DNA from 3 places in the Marinococcus tarijensis genome. Region 3 is predicted to be linked to each of the others. Evidence: riboswitches for the same ligand, from Rfam matches in the RefSeq annotation. Region 3 holds a riboswitch; each other region holds the start of a gene.
What was found. A riboswitch is a leader RNA that binds a small molecule or an ion and turns the genes downstream of it on or off. The one in region 3 is predicted to bind thiamine pyrophosphate.

Region 1: another riboswitch for thiamine pyrophosphate. It lies ahead of ACTTK7_RS08310 (thiamine phosphate synthase); the one in region 3 lies ahead of tenA (thiaminase II).
Region 2: another riboswitch for thiamine pyrophosphate. It lies ahead of thiD (bifunctional hydroxymethylpyrimidine kinase/phosphomethylpyrimidine kinase); the one in region 3 lies ahead of tenA (thiaminase II).

What each region holds. Positions count from the first base shown of each region.
Region 1 covers NZ_JBQOJA010000011.1:70,374-75,844, reverse strand. The annotation lists gene ACTTK7_RS08325 (DUF1516 family protein) at 1-324, shown strand, start outside; gene ACTTK7_RS08320 (potassium/proton antiporter) at 505-1,977, shown strand; gene ACTTK7_RS08315 (AEC family transporter) at 2,034-2,933, shown strand; TPP riboswitch at 2,986-3,085, shown strand; TPP riboswitch at 3,142-3,244, shown strand; gene ACTTK7_RS08310 (thiamine phosphate synthase) at 3,287-3,898, shown strand; gene thiO (glycine oxidase ThiO) at 3,888-5,012, shown strand; gene thiS (sulfur carrier protein ThiS) at 4,996-5,196, shown strand; gene ACTTK7_RS08295 (thiazole synthase) at 5,201-5,471, shown strand, end outside.
Region 2 covers NZ_JBQOJA010000011.1:54,922-60,392, forward strand. The annotation lists gene thiM (hydroxyethylthiazole kinase) at 1-782, opposite strand, end outside; gene thiD (bifunctional hydroxymethylpyrimidine kinase/phosphomethylpyrimidine kinase) at 800-1,612, opposite strand; TPP riboswitch at 1,713-1,812, opposite strand; gene ACTTK7_RS08240 (efflux RND transporter permease subunit) at 1,854-5,228, opposite strand; gene ACTTK7_RS08245 (MarR family winged helix-turn-helix transcriptional regulator) at 5,360-5,471, opposite strand, start outside.
Region 3 covers NZ_JBQOJA010000036.1:4,821-10,291, forward strand. The annotation lists gene ACTTK7_RS15210 (MFS transporter) at 1-1,110, opposite strand, end outside; gene ACTTK7_RS15215 (MerR family transcriptional regulator) at 1,118-1,546, opposite strand; TPP riboswitch at 1,665-1,768, shown strand; gene tenA (thiaminase II) at 1,906-2,601, shown strand; gene ACTTK7_RS15225 (ECF transporter S component) at 2,601-3,194, shown strand; gene ACTTK7_RS15230 (ABC transporter ATP-binding protein) at 3,191-4,855, shown strand; gene ACTTK7_RS15235 (energy-coupling factor transporter transmembrane component T family protein) at 4,848-5,471, shown strand, end outside.

The DNA of each region.
Region 1 (5,471 bases), on a different contig from region 3:
ATTTTGTATGAGGCACATTCAGGTTCGTGGGCATTTTTGATTATATTCTTTTTGATCAGCTACCTGTTTCCGAAACAAAAAGTGACAATGATGATTGAGCGGCTTTTCGTGGTTATCATGGTTCTTTCTGGTGCAGGCATGGTGGCGCTGTATGGCTTCCCGCTCCTGTCCATTATAAAAGGGGTGCTGGCCCTGATATTTATCGGGGTAATGGAAATGATGTTTGTCCGCCGGCGGGCAGGCAGAAAACACGCCATGTTTTGGATTATATGGGTCATTTTATTCGCAATTATCCTTTCTATCGGCTACGATGTGATTGGGTAATACAGAGAGCATGCTGCAAAAACAGCATGCTTTTTTATATGCGTGCATTTTTGGGTATAGAAGAGATAGACTAGAGCTCCCTGAATGCAAGTATTTTTTAAACAACCATTACATGTATCATGCAAGTAATACATAAAGAAGCCATAGACAGCTGTGGCAGGGGAAAGGAGGAAAAGGGCATTGTTTGAAGGAAACGCGAACGTGGATTCATTTATATTATTAGGAGCACTTCTGCTTATATTAGGTGTCGTCGTGACAAAATTTTCGACACGTCTCGGCGTACCTTCGCTTATTTTGTTTATAATTCTAGGTATGCTGATGGGAAATGATGGTTTTGGCATTATTGACTTTGAAAATGTCCAGCTTGCCCAGACTGTCGGGATTATAGCCCTGATTATTATTCTGTTTGAAGGGGGTACTCAGACAAGGTGGCGTGACATTAGGCCGGTGGTGGGGCCTTCCGTAACGCTCGCCACGTTTGGTGTCCTGTTTACAGCTGCTCTGATGGGGGTGGTGGCAAAGCAGCTGCTCGACCTGAGCTGGCTTGAAGCGATGCTTCTCGGAGCCACAGTCGGTTCGACAGACGCCGCAGCCGTCTTTGCTGCCCTGAAAGGACGGAGCATTGATAAAAAAATGGGGTCCACCCTCGAAGCGGAGTCGGGAAGCAACGATCCGATGGCCGTGTTTTTAACGCTCTTCTTTATTGAATTAATTTTGGCGGATTCGCCGAACGTCTGGCTGTTATCCGGCGCTTTTTTCTGGCAGATGGGCGCTGGTCTTGCGATGGGCGCCCTGTTTGGCTGGGCAGCCTCGTGGACCATCAACCGTATCAACCTGGACTCAAGTGGTTTGTATCCTCTATTTGCGATCGCTTTTGCACTGTTAACCTACAGTGTGACCTCGAGCATGAGCGCAAGCGGGTTTTTGGCAGTATATGTAGCAGCCCTATTAATAGGAAACTCTGATTTGATCTACCGTCAGCCGATTTACCGGTTTAACGAAGGAATGGCGTGGATGTCTCAGATAAGCATGTTTATCATCCTGGGTCTCCTTGCGTTTCCAAGAGATATATTGACATGGTCAAACATCACGATGGGGCTCATTTTATCAGCGGTGTTAATGTTTTTGGCCCGTCCGCTGGCTACGTTTTTGTCGACTTCCTTTTTCGGCTACAAGCCGAAGCAGAATATATTTCTATCCTGGGCGGGACTGCGCGGGGCGGTGCCGATCATTTTGGCTACATACCCGATCGTAGCCGGTGTGGAGTCGGGCAGCCAGATTTTTAACGTTGTCTTCTTTATTGTGCTGACATCTGCGCTGATCCAGGGAGCGACTATCGCTCCATTAGCAAAGTGGCTTCACCTGTCCGGTCCGCTCCGGGAAGCGCCGACTCATTCCCTGGAGCTGGTGTCACTTGGAAAAGCGAACGCAGAAATTATGGAATTTCAAACGAATGAAGCGACACCGATTGTCGGCCAGACGCTTCAAAGCATTGAATTTCCAGCCTCTGCGCTGATCAGCGCGATTGTAAGAGACGATGAACTGGTTACTCCAGTTGGTGAGACGGTAATCAATGCAGGTGATTATTTGTATATTCTTGTATCGCGTAAAGAGAAGCGTATTTTAAAGCAGATGCTCCGACACGATTACTAGCGGAAAGGGCCGGTATTAAGGTGCATTAAATTTAAGGAAAGAAGGAAGGGCTCCGCATGAGTGTGCTGATCAATGTATTGATCCCAATCATTTTAATATTTGCGATTGGCTATTTGCTGCAGAAAAGACAGGCAGTGGATATTCGGCCGGTGTCGGCTGTCGCTCTTTATGTATTGACGCCCGCGCTTGTTTTCCGGACTTTCTATGAAAGAGAGCTGAACAGCGATATGCTGTCGATGGCTCTGTTTTCTGTGATATTTTTGGCGGTCATGACCGGGCTGATCAAATTAGTGTCTTTTTTGCGTCAATGGCCAAAAGCCAATGAAACCGGCATGATGCTGTCCACTGTGTTTATGAATGCGGGCAATTACGGTGCTCCCTTAATCGCTTTTGCGTTTGGCGATACAGCCTTTGCCTACTCTATCGTTTTTATGGTTATCCAGACGATGCTGATGAATACTGTAGGCGTCTATATCGCAAACAGCGCGAATATGGATGCAGCCGACGCGTTTCGCACGGTGCTGCGGATGCCGGTATTTTATGCACTGCTTGCGGGCATCCTCTTCCAGCTGACAGGAATACCGATCGGTGCGACCTATTATGAAGCTCTTGATATGCTCGCGAGCGCAGCGATTCCGGTAGTTATGATTATACTGGGCATGCAGCTTGCACGCATATCCGTAAAACGCATGGATTGGAAGCTTGTAAGTGCAGGCACGTTTTTGCGGCTTATATTTGCCCCGGCTCTTGCTTATGTGATTACTCTGCTGCTGCAGACGAGCGATACGCTGACGACCGTGCTGGTTGTTTCAACAGCGATGCCGAGTGCAGCAACGATGGCAATGATTTCCGTCCAGTTTGATTCCAACCCTCAGCTTGTTTCGAGTATTACACTGGTGACAACTCTTTTAAGCGTCCCCTCCCTCTGGGTGGTGCTGTCGATTTTCCAGGCATAAAACTCGGGGTGAATTGACGGAAGAGGTGTACCGCGTTATGATATAAGTAATATCAAACCACTAGGGGTGCCTGTTGGCTGAGACAGCGTAAAGCTGATCCCTTTGAACCTGATCTGGATTATACCAGCGGAGGGAAGTGGGGAAGAGATGCTGATACGACTATCTCCCCCGCTTTCTAACGAAAGCGGGGTTTTTTGTGGGAAAATATTATATTTGCTGGGGGTGCCTGCTGAGGCTGAGACCGGAGAACTATCCGGAACCCTTTGAACCTGATCTGGAGATCCAGCGGAGGGAAGCAGCCATGTTGAACCTTTTAACGGGCAGCCTCCTTCCTTCTGGAAGGAGGTTTTTTTATGGATAATAAACCGAAGCCTTGCATCCACGCCGTATCGCCGCCGGATATACCGTTGACAGCTTGGTGGGAAAAAACGAGAGAGCTGAGTGGGGTCGTTGACTACGTGCATGTACGGGCGCCCGAATGGACAAGGCGTGAAAAAGAAACGGCCATTGGATGGGTGTTAAAGGAAGGAACTGCCCCGAAGCAGCTGATCATAAATGATGAACCCGAACTTGCTGCTGCATACGGCCTGGCCGGTGCCCACCTGCCGGAGCGTCGTACGATTTATCCGGTCTCCACAGGCTGGGGTCAGTCCGTCCACTCGGTGGAAGCGGCGGAAAACAGTGAACAGCAGGGAGCATCATGGCTGTATTTTGGGCATGTGTTTGCCTCCGGCAGTAAACCGGGGAAATCACCGCGAGGGCTCCGGGCGCTGGAGGCTGTGGCGAAAAGCGTACGGATCCCGGTAATTGCCATAGGAGGAATTGACGCTGACAAAGCAGTGGAGTGTATAAACTGTGGAGCGTCCGGGGTCGCAGCCATTGCATATTTTTATGAGGCTGCCCAGCCCGGAAAAGCAGCCGGAAAGCTCAGAGCCCGGTTAAGGAGTGATAACAATGAAGACTGATACAGAGGTTCTTATTGTAGGCGCAGGTGTGCAGGGATGCTCGCTTGCGTATCAGTTAAGCAAACGCGGGCGCCGCGTAATGGTAATCGAGAAAGACTCCATTGCTGCCGGAGCATCAAAAGCGGCTGCCGGCATGCTCGGAGCACAGTCCGAGTGGGAGGGGTCTGCCCTTTTTCAGGAATTCGCCCTGGAAAGCCGGGAGCTGTTTGAAGGGATGGTCCCCGAAGTGGAAGCGCTCAGTGGAATGGATGTTTCCTACGTGAACAACGGAATGCTGAAGCCTGTATGGGATAAGGCGGGAGAAGATAAATACCGGCGGGCTGCAGGGCGAGGCTACGGCGCGGAGTGGCTTTCGGCACATGAAGCCCTGCGCAGGGAACCGGCGCTTTCCAAAAACATCCGGGGCGCCTGGTCCATCCCGAAGGACGGACAGCTCCGGGCCTATGAGTGGACAATAGCCCTTGCTGAAGCAGCAAGGGCCTGCGGGACAATTATACGGGAAAACACTTCTGTGGACCGTTTTTTAGAAGCTGACGGCCGGATTTGTGGCGTGAAAACAAAGGAAGGAATGATTGAAGCAAAAGAAGTGGTTTTTACCGGGGGGAGCGCCGGAGTGGAGCTGTTGGATGAAAAGGATTTTACGCTCTATCCGGTAAAAGGGGAGTGCTTGTCCGTACGGATGCCCCATGAGAATTTGAGACACACTCTGCACACGCCGGAGGTATACATTGTTCCGAAAAGGGACGGGGAAATCTTTATCGGCGCCACAGAAAAGCCCGGGGACTCGAGTACAGGAGTCAGTGTAGCCTCGATGCAGGAGCTGATGAAAGCAGCTGTTCATTTAGTACCGGGTCTGAAGCATGCAAGCATTGAAAGATTTTGGAGCGGCATCCGGCCGCAGACAGGAGACGGACTGCCGTATATGGGACAGACCAGCCGGGGGCTGTGGGTGATGACCGGGCACTACAGAAACGGTATTCTGCTTTCAGCACTGAGCGGACAATGGATGGCTGCCCGGATCGAAGGAGAAAGCGTCCGCGAAGACTGGAAGCACCTGTTTGCCGTAGATCCTCAAATACGAAAGGGAGGAGTTATTCATGCAGATCACGCTTAATGGTCAATTACAGAATATTGAGAACAGCACAACTGTAGCCGATTTACTGGAAGAGCTTCAGATCGCCCACAAAAAAACAGTGGTGGAGCGCAACGGCACTATTGTAATTGAAGAATTTCACCAGCAGGAAGGTTTAATGGACGGAGATAAAATCGAAATCATTCATTTTGTAGGAGGCGGATGAACAAATGCTTAATATTGGTAATATGACGTTTGAATCGAATTTATTTCTCGGCACCGGAAAATATAAGGACGCTAAGACCCAGCTGCAGGCTGTAGAAGCATCGGAAACAGAGGTACTGACCTTTGCCGTGCGTAGAATGAACCTCTTTGACAGCAGCCAGCCTGATCCATTTGAACAGATGGACGTCTCAAAGTACCGGATGCTGCCAAATACAGCAGGGGCCAAAACAGCTGAAGAAGCTGTGCGCACCGCGAAGCTGGCAGAGGCGGCCAACA
Region 2 (5,471 bases), on a different contig from region 3:
ATATAGTGGCGCAGATCCATTTCCTGCGTTGCATGGAGGGCGTTCAATAACTCAATTTGAAAGGAGCCCGGCCCTTCCCTTGTCGTTAAACTGCCTGCAATTTCCGCCGCTGCGCCGTAATAGGCATGCGCGGCTGCCACTGCCCCGGCCGAATACTGAACGGTTAAAAAGGAGGCTGCGATCGAGCTGAGAAGGCAGCCGGTGCCGGTTACTTTTGTCAGCAGTGTATGGCCGTTCTGCACGATAAATACTTCGCCCTGATGAGCGACTGCGTCCTCCACTCCGGTCACCGCTGCAATTACTTCAAACTTTCTTGCAGCTTCTTTAGCGAGCACTGGGTTGTCTGCTTCTCCTGAAGCGTCCACGCCCTGTATGTTCCCGCTTTCGCCGAGCAGCGCTGCCATTTCTCCCGCATTTGCCCGGATCAGCGCTACATCCAGTTCGTCAAGAAGAGCAAGTGCCGTTTCCGTCCGGTAAGCCGTTGCACCTGCCCCTACAGGATCCAGAATGATGGGGATGCCTTTTTCATTAGCTGCTTTGCCAGCGAGCCGCATCGCCTTCACCTGTTCCCGGTTCAGCGTGCCGATATTTAGTACGAGCGCATTCGCCGCTTTAGCCATTTCCGCTGCTTCCTCCGGCGCGTTTGCCATTACCGGGGATGCGCCCATGGAAAGCAGTCCGTTTGCGGTGAAATTCGTTACGACGGTATTTGTAATATTATGAATCAGCGGCCGTGTTTTTCGTACGTTCTCCAACAGGCCTATAACCTCTTTTGCTTTCATGCCGATCCCTCATTTCTTTATTTTAATAGTTGATCGAGTGGAACGCGTACTCCCCAGTGATTGACCGGTCCATTGCCTTTACCGATCTCCAGGGGGTGTGCAATCGCATCGGTAATATATTCCTTGCTTTCCTGTACTGCTAAATAGATGGACTTGCCCCTTGCAAGCTTCGCGGCAATTGCGGCTGATAGTGTACAGCCTGTTCCGTGCGTGTGCTTTGTATCCGTCCGCGGCGAACGGAAATAATGAATTTCTCCATCGACATACAAAATATCGACTGCGTCTTCTTTCATATGGCCGCCCTTGACAAGCGCAGCCCTGGCCCCTAATTCATCAACAATTTTTTTGGCAGCTGCTTCCATCTCCTCGAGGGACTGGACCTGAAGGTCCGTCAGGCTTGCTGCTTCAGCCATATTCGGCGTAACGACTGCGGCCAGAGGAAGAAATTCATTTTTCATTACTTCAAGCGTCTCCTTCTCAGCCAGGGAATCTCCGCTTGTGGCAACCATCACCGGGTCAATAACCACCGGCAGGGCATGTTTTTTCAGCATGTTCACCGTCGTGCGGATCATATCCGGCGTTGCGATCATTCCGGTTTTTACCGCATCCGGCATAATATCATCAAAGATGGAATCCAGCTGGGCCTGAAGCAATTCAATGCTCATATGCTCCACCCTTTGGACCCCGGTCGTATTTTGTGCGAGCACGCTAGTAATAGCAGACATTCCATAGGCTTCACATTCCTGAAATGCCTTCAGATCAGCCTGGATCCCAGCTCCACCGGTAGGGTCTGTTCCAGCGATGGTCAATACTTTAGGTACTTGTGGCATTCGTTATATCCTCCTTTAGAAGGAATCCTGCTTTAGGTTCAAAAAAAGCTCACCCCCTGAAAGTAGAGAGTGAGCTTTGGCGTATACGTACGTATTTGTATAAAACGAAGCTCCACTTCCCTACGCTGGCACTACCCAGATCAGGTTCGAAGGGACCAAGAATGGTTCTTGTCTCAGCGCAGGCGCCCCTAGCGGATTCCTTACTATTTTTCTTAATCGTACGTGACGCACAGTCCTAATGTCAATTTTTTTCATTATCGCCGGATTTTTTATTTTTGTCCGGATCACTCGAAGAACGGTCCCGTTTTTCTGTTTCTGATTTACCAACGATGCGTTCGAGAAGGTATAGGATATCATCCCGGGACATATCCTCCCGATTTTTATTTTCTATATTCTCCATGTCGTTGCTGGTTTCTGTAGCTTCATTGTTCTGCTGGTCTTCATTGTTATTCCGTTCTTCCCCATTCTGTTCTTCCTGTTCTCTTTTTTCCCGTTCCTTGCGTCTTTCTTCGACTTCCCAGCCGTACATGTAGCCTCCGTCCGGCATGGCGAATTTTTTATTCATGCTTCTTGTTTCTTTAGTAAACAAGGTATAGAGTGTTGGAATAATAAACAGCGTCAGGAACGTACTGCTGATGAGACCGCCGATGACTGCAATACCCATTGGCTGCTGAATTTCTGCTCCTTCCCCGAACCCAAGGGCGAGCGGAAGCACGCCAAGGATAGTCGTAGAAGCTGTCATCAGTATAGGGCGTGCCCGCTTTTTCACAGATTCAATGACCGCTTCCCTTACCGGCAGCCCCCGCTCCACCAGCTGATTCGTATAATCGACAAGCACAATCGCATTGTTAACAACAATACCGGCAAGCACAATTAAGCCGATAAATACGGTAATACTGAGCGGTGTCTGGGTCGCAAACAGGGCAAGCATAACACCGATCACCACCAGCGGCACGCTGAACATTACCACAAATGGGTATTTGAATGATTCAAACTGGCCTGCCATAACGAGGTAAATGAACACTACCGCCAGAAGGAAGGCAAACACAAGACTTTGAATGCTGTCATCAAGAAGCTCCTGTTCGCCGGAGAAGTTCAATGTCGTCGCCGCTCCGGTATCTACGTCGTCGATCGTGTCTTCAATTAACGTAGAGGTTTCATTCAGGCTCGTACCGGAGCCGTAGGTGACTGTAAATTCAGTACTGCGTTCCTGGTCAAGCCGGTTAATGACTGCCGGCCCCTCTCCTTCTTCAATATCAGCCACGTCGCTTAAGCTGACATATTCTCCTTCCGGAGTAGCGAGCTGCAGGTTTTCAAGGTCTTCCTGGTTTTCAAGGGAATCCTCTGCATACTGCACGTTCACGTTCAGCGGCCCTTCGTTATCCGTCTGAATTGTCGACGCCACTTCTCCGCTTGTGGTGCTGTTCACCGTCTGGGCGATTTCAGCCGGCGTCAGGCCATTATCCTGTGCCTCGTCTTCGTTAATCTGCACCTGGATTTCCGGAGCAGTTTCTTCATCTGACGTTTCTACGTTTCGTATAGTATTTTCACTTTCAAGCTCCGACTGCACGGCGTCTGCATCTTCAGCGAGCCGTTCTTCATTTTCGTTTGAGAGTGTAAATTCTACGGAATTTGCTTCTCCCCCGCCAATGGCTGCAGACGACGATAACGAAATATCTGCCTGCTCATCAGTGTTTTCCACGTCGGATTCAATTTCTTCAATCATTTCCTCTGTCGATATATCCCGGTCTTCCAAATCCTCCATCGTAACTGTAATTGAGGCCTCATTGGATCCGGAGCTTCCGCCGCCTCCGGCTGCTACTCCGCTGCCGCCCGAGCCGACTACCGCCATATAGCTTGCAATCTCATCCTGGTCTTCAAGCACGCTTTCAATTTCGTCGACCGTTTCTCCGGTCGTTTCCAGATTTGTGCCGTTTTCTTTTTCAACATTGATCGTGAAAAAGCCCTGGTCTGTCGTCGGGATAAAGTTCACCCCGGTCTGGGCAATGCCGCCGGCTCCTCCAAGCAGCAGAAGAAGCGTCAGCAGCAGAGCGACCGCGCGGTGGCCGAGGACCCAGCGGATTGAACGGTCCAGAAATCTCATCGGCCGTGATTTTTCGCGTTTTGCTTCCCTGTCTTCCGGCAGTGGCTTCAGCACACGGCTTGCAATCATTGGTACTACCGTGACAGCTACAAGCAGGGATGCAAGCAGACTAAAGGCTACCGATAAAGCAAAGGCCTGGAAGATCTCGCCGACAATACCGGAAATAAAGACTATCGGCAGGAAGACGGCGACTGTTGTCAAGGTCGAAGCTGTAATCGCCCCGGCCACTTCCTTCGTGCCGTCGAGAGCGGCCCGTTTAGGGAGCTTTTTCATCGATAGGTGCCGGTATATGTTTTCAATAACTACTATCGCGTTATCGACAAGCATCCCGATGCCAAGAGCCAGACCGCCCATCGTCATCAAGTTTAAGCTCACATCGGTAAAGTATAGAAACGCAAATGTCACAATTACCGAAAACGGTATCGCAATACCAATAATGAGCGGCGTCGTCAGGTTTCTTAAGAAGAAGAAAAGAACAACCATGGCGAATACGCCGCCGGCAATTAACGCAAGTGCTACGCTGTTAATGGACTGCTGAACGTACTCCCCTTCATCGTAAATTATCGTAGTCTCGAGATCATTATACTGATCTTCTTCAAGCAGATCGTCCAGCGTCTCGTTAAAGTCCGTGGAGACCTGGGCCGTATTGGCATCTGATTCCTTCAGCACTGTCATCTGAATGCCGGGCTCCTGGTTCACTTCAGTGTAGGCCGTCTGTTCCTCAGTCGTGCGCTCTACTTCCCCTACATCGCCGACAGTAACTGTATCACCATTTTCATCCTGTCCGACCGTCACTTCCTGCAAATCTTCAGCCCCGTTCAGTTCATTGACTGTGCGGGTCGTTAATGTGCGCTCTCCGGAGGTAATCGTGCCTCCCGGCTGCGTAATATTATTTGCCTGTACAGCGTTTGTGACGTCGGACTGGGTGACATTATTGTCTTCGAGTGATTCCTGGTCCAGTGAAATTTCGAATTCTTCATCCAGGCCGCCGCTTGTATCAACACTTGCGACTCCTTCAGTGCGTTCGAGTTCGGTTATAATGTCTTCCACCTGGCTCTGGGTTTCAGCCAGATCATTTCCTTCGGAAAATGCAGCCATTTGAATCATGCCCTGAGCATCGGGATCAAACTCGATAAAGGAAGGGTCTCCCGCATCATCCGGCAGGCTGGCATTATTCATGGCGTTATTGATATCCTGCTGTACGTCCTCCACCGAAGTGCTCCATGAGAGTTCAAGCAGTACAAGACTTGTGCCTTCCTCCGACTGTGAGGTCATGCGGTCGAGTCCTTCGATAGTGGAAAGCTGTTCTTCCATCGGTTCTGTGACGCTGCTTTCAATTTCCTCCGGGCCGGCGCCCTCATAGTTGGTCGCTACAGCTGCGACTGGCGGTTCAATCTCTGGAAACAGCTGTAAAGGCAGATTGGTCAGCGATACGAAACCCATCATGATAAATAAAATCATGCCGACAATCGTCAGTTTCGGCCGCCGGATAGATGTGCGGGTAATTTTCATGCATCGTTCCTCCATTGGTATGTATATTTCGATAGTTCATCGTCTAAACTGTTAAGTAACTTAACTACATAAACAACCTTAAACGACTGGGTGGCTTCCGTCAATGAAGATGCATGAGGGACCTGCTGCTTTTATTTTTTATAGGCGTTATTAATTTCTTTCTCCAGCCGATGTATAACCTGATTTGCCTGCTTTAACTCTTCAAGCGGTATTTTGGCGATATACTGGTCGACGATATAATGC
Region 3 (5,471 bases):
GATGAACAATAAAGCTGCTGCGCCAAGAACTCCGGCGACCAGGTATGGAAGATGGGCTGATAATGAATTACCGATTAACCCCGACATTACCGGTGCGAAAGCAGCGCCAAGCCAGCGCAGGAAATTATATGCTCCGGAAGAAATACTGCGCTCGTAAGGCGAATGCTCCATGACATGGCTGGTAAATAAAGAATTATTCAAACCGGAAAATAATCCTGAAAGTATGATGAACATAATCATTAATACTGAGGAGGACGCAAAAAACAATCCTAAAAGTGTTAAAATAAAAGCAGAAAGGGTAAACGGCAGTAATTTCACGGGAGTAAACCGCATCTCAAGCTTTCTCGATAAAACAGCCGAGCCGAAGGCCAGGCACAGTCCCCATCCAAAAAAGACGAGGCCGATTTGAATAGAAGTTAAAGATAAAATCAAAGGAGAGTAAGCAAGCACGACAAAAAAACCGTAATAATAAAACATGCCGGCAAGCGCCCCCTTAATGAACGGCCCGTGTGTAAAAAGGTGACGAAGCTCCTGCCACCCAGCCGTAGCTTTAGCTTTTTTAGGAGCAGGCGGATGGACGAAAAAAATAACTAAAATAAAAGCGATAAGCATTAAAAGACTTGTACCAAAAAAAGGAGCACGCCAGGATAAATCCCCAAGAAGACCGCCTACAAGCGGACCGCCGGCAAGGCCCAGGCCAATTGCTGCCTCATACATGCCTACCGCTGTCTCCACGCTCTTCGATAGAGCGATTAACAGGGTCATAGCGGTGGCGAAAAACATAGCGTTCCCAAGCCCCCAGCCGCCGCGAAAAAGGGCCAGTTCAGTAATGCCTCCTGCCACACTGCAAAGCAGGGCGAAGGCTGTAACGATCAAAAGCCCAGCACTCATCAGCCGTTTATCACCAAACCGGCTCGAAAGGATTCCGGCAGGAATCATCATGCAGGCCATCACTAAAATATAGGACGTAAAAAGCAGCTCCACCTGCCAGTGAGAAGCACCGATAGAAGCCGCGATGGAAGGAAGGACGGGGTCCACGACGCCGATACCCATAAAAGCTAAAAATGTGGCGAAGATCGTAATCCACCGTGCCCGGGTTTGAATATTCATAAAGCAGTCACTTCTCCTTATTGAATGAAGATAATACGTTGTCAGCTTGTTTTTTTAAATTTTCCATTTCCGTTTTAAAGGTGGTCATCTGGTTGATTTTTTGTTCGAGCATATCAATCTGGGCCTGAAGGCTATCAGAAATTTGTTTCAAATCCTCGTGCTGCATCGTCGTTTCCTGCACCGACTGGTAGTGGCTATAGACTGTTTTTACCTGCTCTTTCAAATCGAGATACTGCTGCAGCTCCTGAAGAGAAAACCCAAGAACCTCCTTTGCGGTTACTACATTCTGCAGACGTTCAATATCCTGGTCATCGTACACTCTAGTTCCCTTTTCTGTACGCTCTGGTGCTGATATAAGACCAATTTGTTCATAATAACGTATGGCACGTTTCGTTAAACCGGTGGTTTGAGCGGCTTCTTCAATTTTGTACAGCATGCATCACCCTCCTGATAAATTTCATGATATAACCTTAACGTTAACGTCATATTTTGTAAAGGCAAAATGGGGCTTTGACTTCCTGCCATAATGTGATAAAGTGTAGACAACTTAATAGGGAATCCACTAGGGGTGCCGAAAGCGGCTGAGATAAGGACTAACCTTAATCCCTTTGAACCTGATCTGGTTAAGGCCAGCGTAGGAAAGTGGAGACGGCAGAATACGTCTATTTCAAAAGCAGCAGCTTTATAATAGCGGACGTTTATTCGAAGCCACTCCACCAATGGAGTGGCTTTTTTTGCCCCATTGGTCCTGACTGCCCCTAGTGGTTCCCTCCTAATTTAAAGGAGGAAGTTACAATGAAATTTTCAGAGCTTTTATGGCAGGACACGGAGCACATTTTTGAGGCCTGCTGGGAAAATCCGTTTGTACAGGGTATCGGGAAAGGGGAGCTGCCGAAAGCATCTCTTATCCATTACGTGAAGCAGGATTTTGAATACTTAAACGCCATGATCAAGGCAAAAGCAATTGGGGTAACAAAGTGTACGTCAAGAGAAGACATGATAATGTTTAAAGATACCATTGATTTTGTGTTAAACAGCGAAACGCACCCGCATCATAATTTGTGTGAGCAGGCGGGAGTGGATTATGAGGAATTGCAGGGCTATGCACTTGCCCCGGCCTCTCAGCATTACGTGCTTCACATGCTGCACCATGCCGAAGAAGGAACACTTGGAGATGTTATTGCGGTAACGCTCGCCTGCCCGTGGGTGTATTTGTATGTGGGCGAAAGGCTGATGAAGGAAGTAGAGCCGGACGAAGCCCATCCGTTCAATGACTGGATTCGTTTTTACGGGGACCGTGAGGAACGGGAAATGTACAAATATATTGACCGGCTCGATGAACTGGCAGAAACAGCCACAGAAGAAGAAAAACATCGCTGGCGGACGTTGTTTATGGAAGGGTGCCAGCTTGAGTATATGTTTTTTGAGGACGCTTATTATGCAAAAGACTGGCCCTTTGCCAGAACGTTAACAGGCGGGGAAAAAGTCTAATGATAGACAAACGCTTAAACCTCCGGGATATCGTCGTCATCTCGTTTATTTCAGCTGTTCTCGGCGTCCTTTATCTTCTTTGGGTGCTGCTGGGGCAAATGGTTACCGGCATCTTTGGTCCAGTGGGAGGAGGCCTGATGGCAGGCTTCTGGATCCTTGCGCCGGTGATTTGTGCCTATATCATTCAAAAACCGGGAGCGGCGCTGCTTGCAGAGCTTATCGCGGCCGGTACTGAAGTTATGGCTGGGTCTGTCAGTGCAGGAGCAGTGCTCGTGCTCGGCTTCACCCAGGGGCTCGCTGCAGAAATGATTTTCGCTCTGTTTTTCTACCGGGTGTTCCGCCTGCCAGTATTAATGCTTGCCGGGTCGGCCGGAACGTTTGCTGCGTTTTTAACCCAGTATGTCCTTTATGGATTCAGCCAGTACGCAGGTTCTGTTGTTGTATTTATGCTGGTAACAATGCTTATAAGCGGTGCTCTTTTAGCCGGATGGGCAGGGAAAAGCTTTACGGATGCCCTGGTGAAGACGGGAGTGCTTGACCGCTTTGCACTTGGCCGTCAATATCGTCTCGGCCAGCAGAGGGATGCTGTATGATTTTCGCAGACAAAGTGACCATTTCATACCCTTTTGCTGAGCCTTCGATAGAAAGTTTTTCAGCAGAAATACGTACTGGGGAAAACGTGCTGCTGCTCGGTCCGAGCGGTTCAGGCAAAAGTACGCTTGCTCTCGCTATCCAGGGAATTCTTCCGCGGTCTGTGGAGGCGGAGGTTTCTGGCGGTCTGAGCGTGTTTGGGGAAAATCCGGCCGTGAAAAGCATTACGGAGGCTGCCAGGCAGGCGGCGCTTTTGTTCCAGGACCCGGATACCCAGTTCTGCATGCCGACTGTGCGGGAAGAGCTTGTATTTACGCTTGAGAATCTGCGGGTGCCGGCAGGTGATATCGAGGCCCGCATGCACGAAGCCCTGCAATTTACAGATATGCTTCACTGCCTTGATGCCCGTATCGACACGCTGTCCGGCGGGATGAAGCAAAAAATAGCTGTATCCTGTTTAGCTGCTGTGAATCCACGGATATGGATTCTGGATGAACCGCTCTCCCAGCTTGATCCAGTAAGCCGGCAAGCAGTCGCTTCGCTTCTTGGCCGCATTGCAGCAGCTCCTGATAAAACACTGGTTTTGATTGAGCATCAGTTAAATGAAGTAATGGAGTGGGTAGACCGGGTGTTCGTATTGAACCACCATGGCCAGGTTTCTGCGGATGGAAGCCCGGCACGTATATTCAACTCTCATGCAGCCGTACTCGAAGCAGAAGGAGTATGGCTGCCGGCTCCTGCAGAAGTCGGAAAGAAATTACTGAAAAAGTCAGAGAAGCCCAAAGCTGCTCTTCCCATCACTTTAAAGGAATGGGAAAGGTTTGCAGCGGATTATTCCGCTTCAGCAGTCCTTGCATCTCTGCCGCAGCCGAAAAAGGTAAGTGATCCTTCACTTGAGCCACCTGTCCTGGAGGTGAAGCAGGCGGCCTTTGCTTATGGCACGCAAACGGTTTTCGAAAACGTATCCTTTTCCCTGTACCCCGGGGAAATGACTGCTCTAGTCGGTGCAAATGGAGCGGGAAAGAGCACACTCGCACGTGTCCTCACTGGATGGGACCCTCTTAAAGACGGATCTATATATGTTAACGGAGAGGATATTGCCAGTCTGAAGCCGTACGAAATTGCTAAAACCTTCGGCATTGTTTTTCAGCAGCCCGAGCATCAGTTTGTAGCACAGACCGTGGAAAAAGAAATACGATACGGAATGGAAATGGAGGGGTGGCGCGAAAAAGATATTATTCAGCAGACAAATGAACTGCTGGTTCAATTTCAGCTTGGACATATTCGAAAGAATCATCCATTTCAGCTCAGCCAGGGAGAAAAAAGGCGTCTTTCGGTGGCAGTGATGGTAACGAGCAACCAGTCCATATTAATTTTGGATGAGCCGGCGTTTGGTCTCGATAAGCGAAATACCGATGCTTTATTTGAAGTGCTTGAGCAGTGCCGCCGACGCGGAAAAGCGATTCTCTGGCTGACGCATGATATGGATCTGGTCTATACAAAAGCTGGACGGGTTTTGGCGCTGGCGGAACGAACACTTGCCTGTGATGACGGCGTGGAAGCATTTTTCAGTGGTAGCATGGATTTAGCTAAAATCGGCGTCCGTCCGCCGGTAGTACAGCTTATGAGCTTAAAGAAAAAGGAAGCAGTAAGCCATGCTTGAAGAACTCCAGACCCGGAACGCTTTTTTGCAGCACGTACATCCAACGCTGAAGCTGCTCAGTCTTTTCACTGTGTTTTTCTGCATGATTTTCGTTTATGATATTTGGCGCCCGCTTGCCGTTCTGCTGCTAACGGTTGCTGCAGTCGCCTTTTTGGGAAAGGTGCCGTTAAAGCTGCTGCTCGTACTTATGCTTCCATTTGGGCTCTTTGGGTTCAGCTTTATATGGCTTCAGGTTGTTTTTCCTGACGAAAGAGGATCCACAGTTCTTTTCTATGTATTCCAAATGCCGGTTGCTCTTGAAAATATTCAAACAGGAATCTCACTCGGTCTGCGGGCAATGGTGTTTGCCTCCTGGTCGCTTCTTTTTGTTCTCACTACCTCTCCCGTGAGTTTAGTGATAAGCCTGATACAAAAATGGCATGTGCCTCCAAATATTGGTTATGGAATGATGGCCGCCTACCGTTTTCTCCCCCAACTGCGGGAGGAACTGGTGGTTATCCGGAGAGCCCGGCAAATCAGAGGGATGGGCAAAAAGCCTAAAATGCGGGAGTGGAAAGAGATGGCCGTGCCCTTGATGGCAGGGGCTGTACGAAAGGCAGAAAGAACAGCGCTCGCA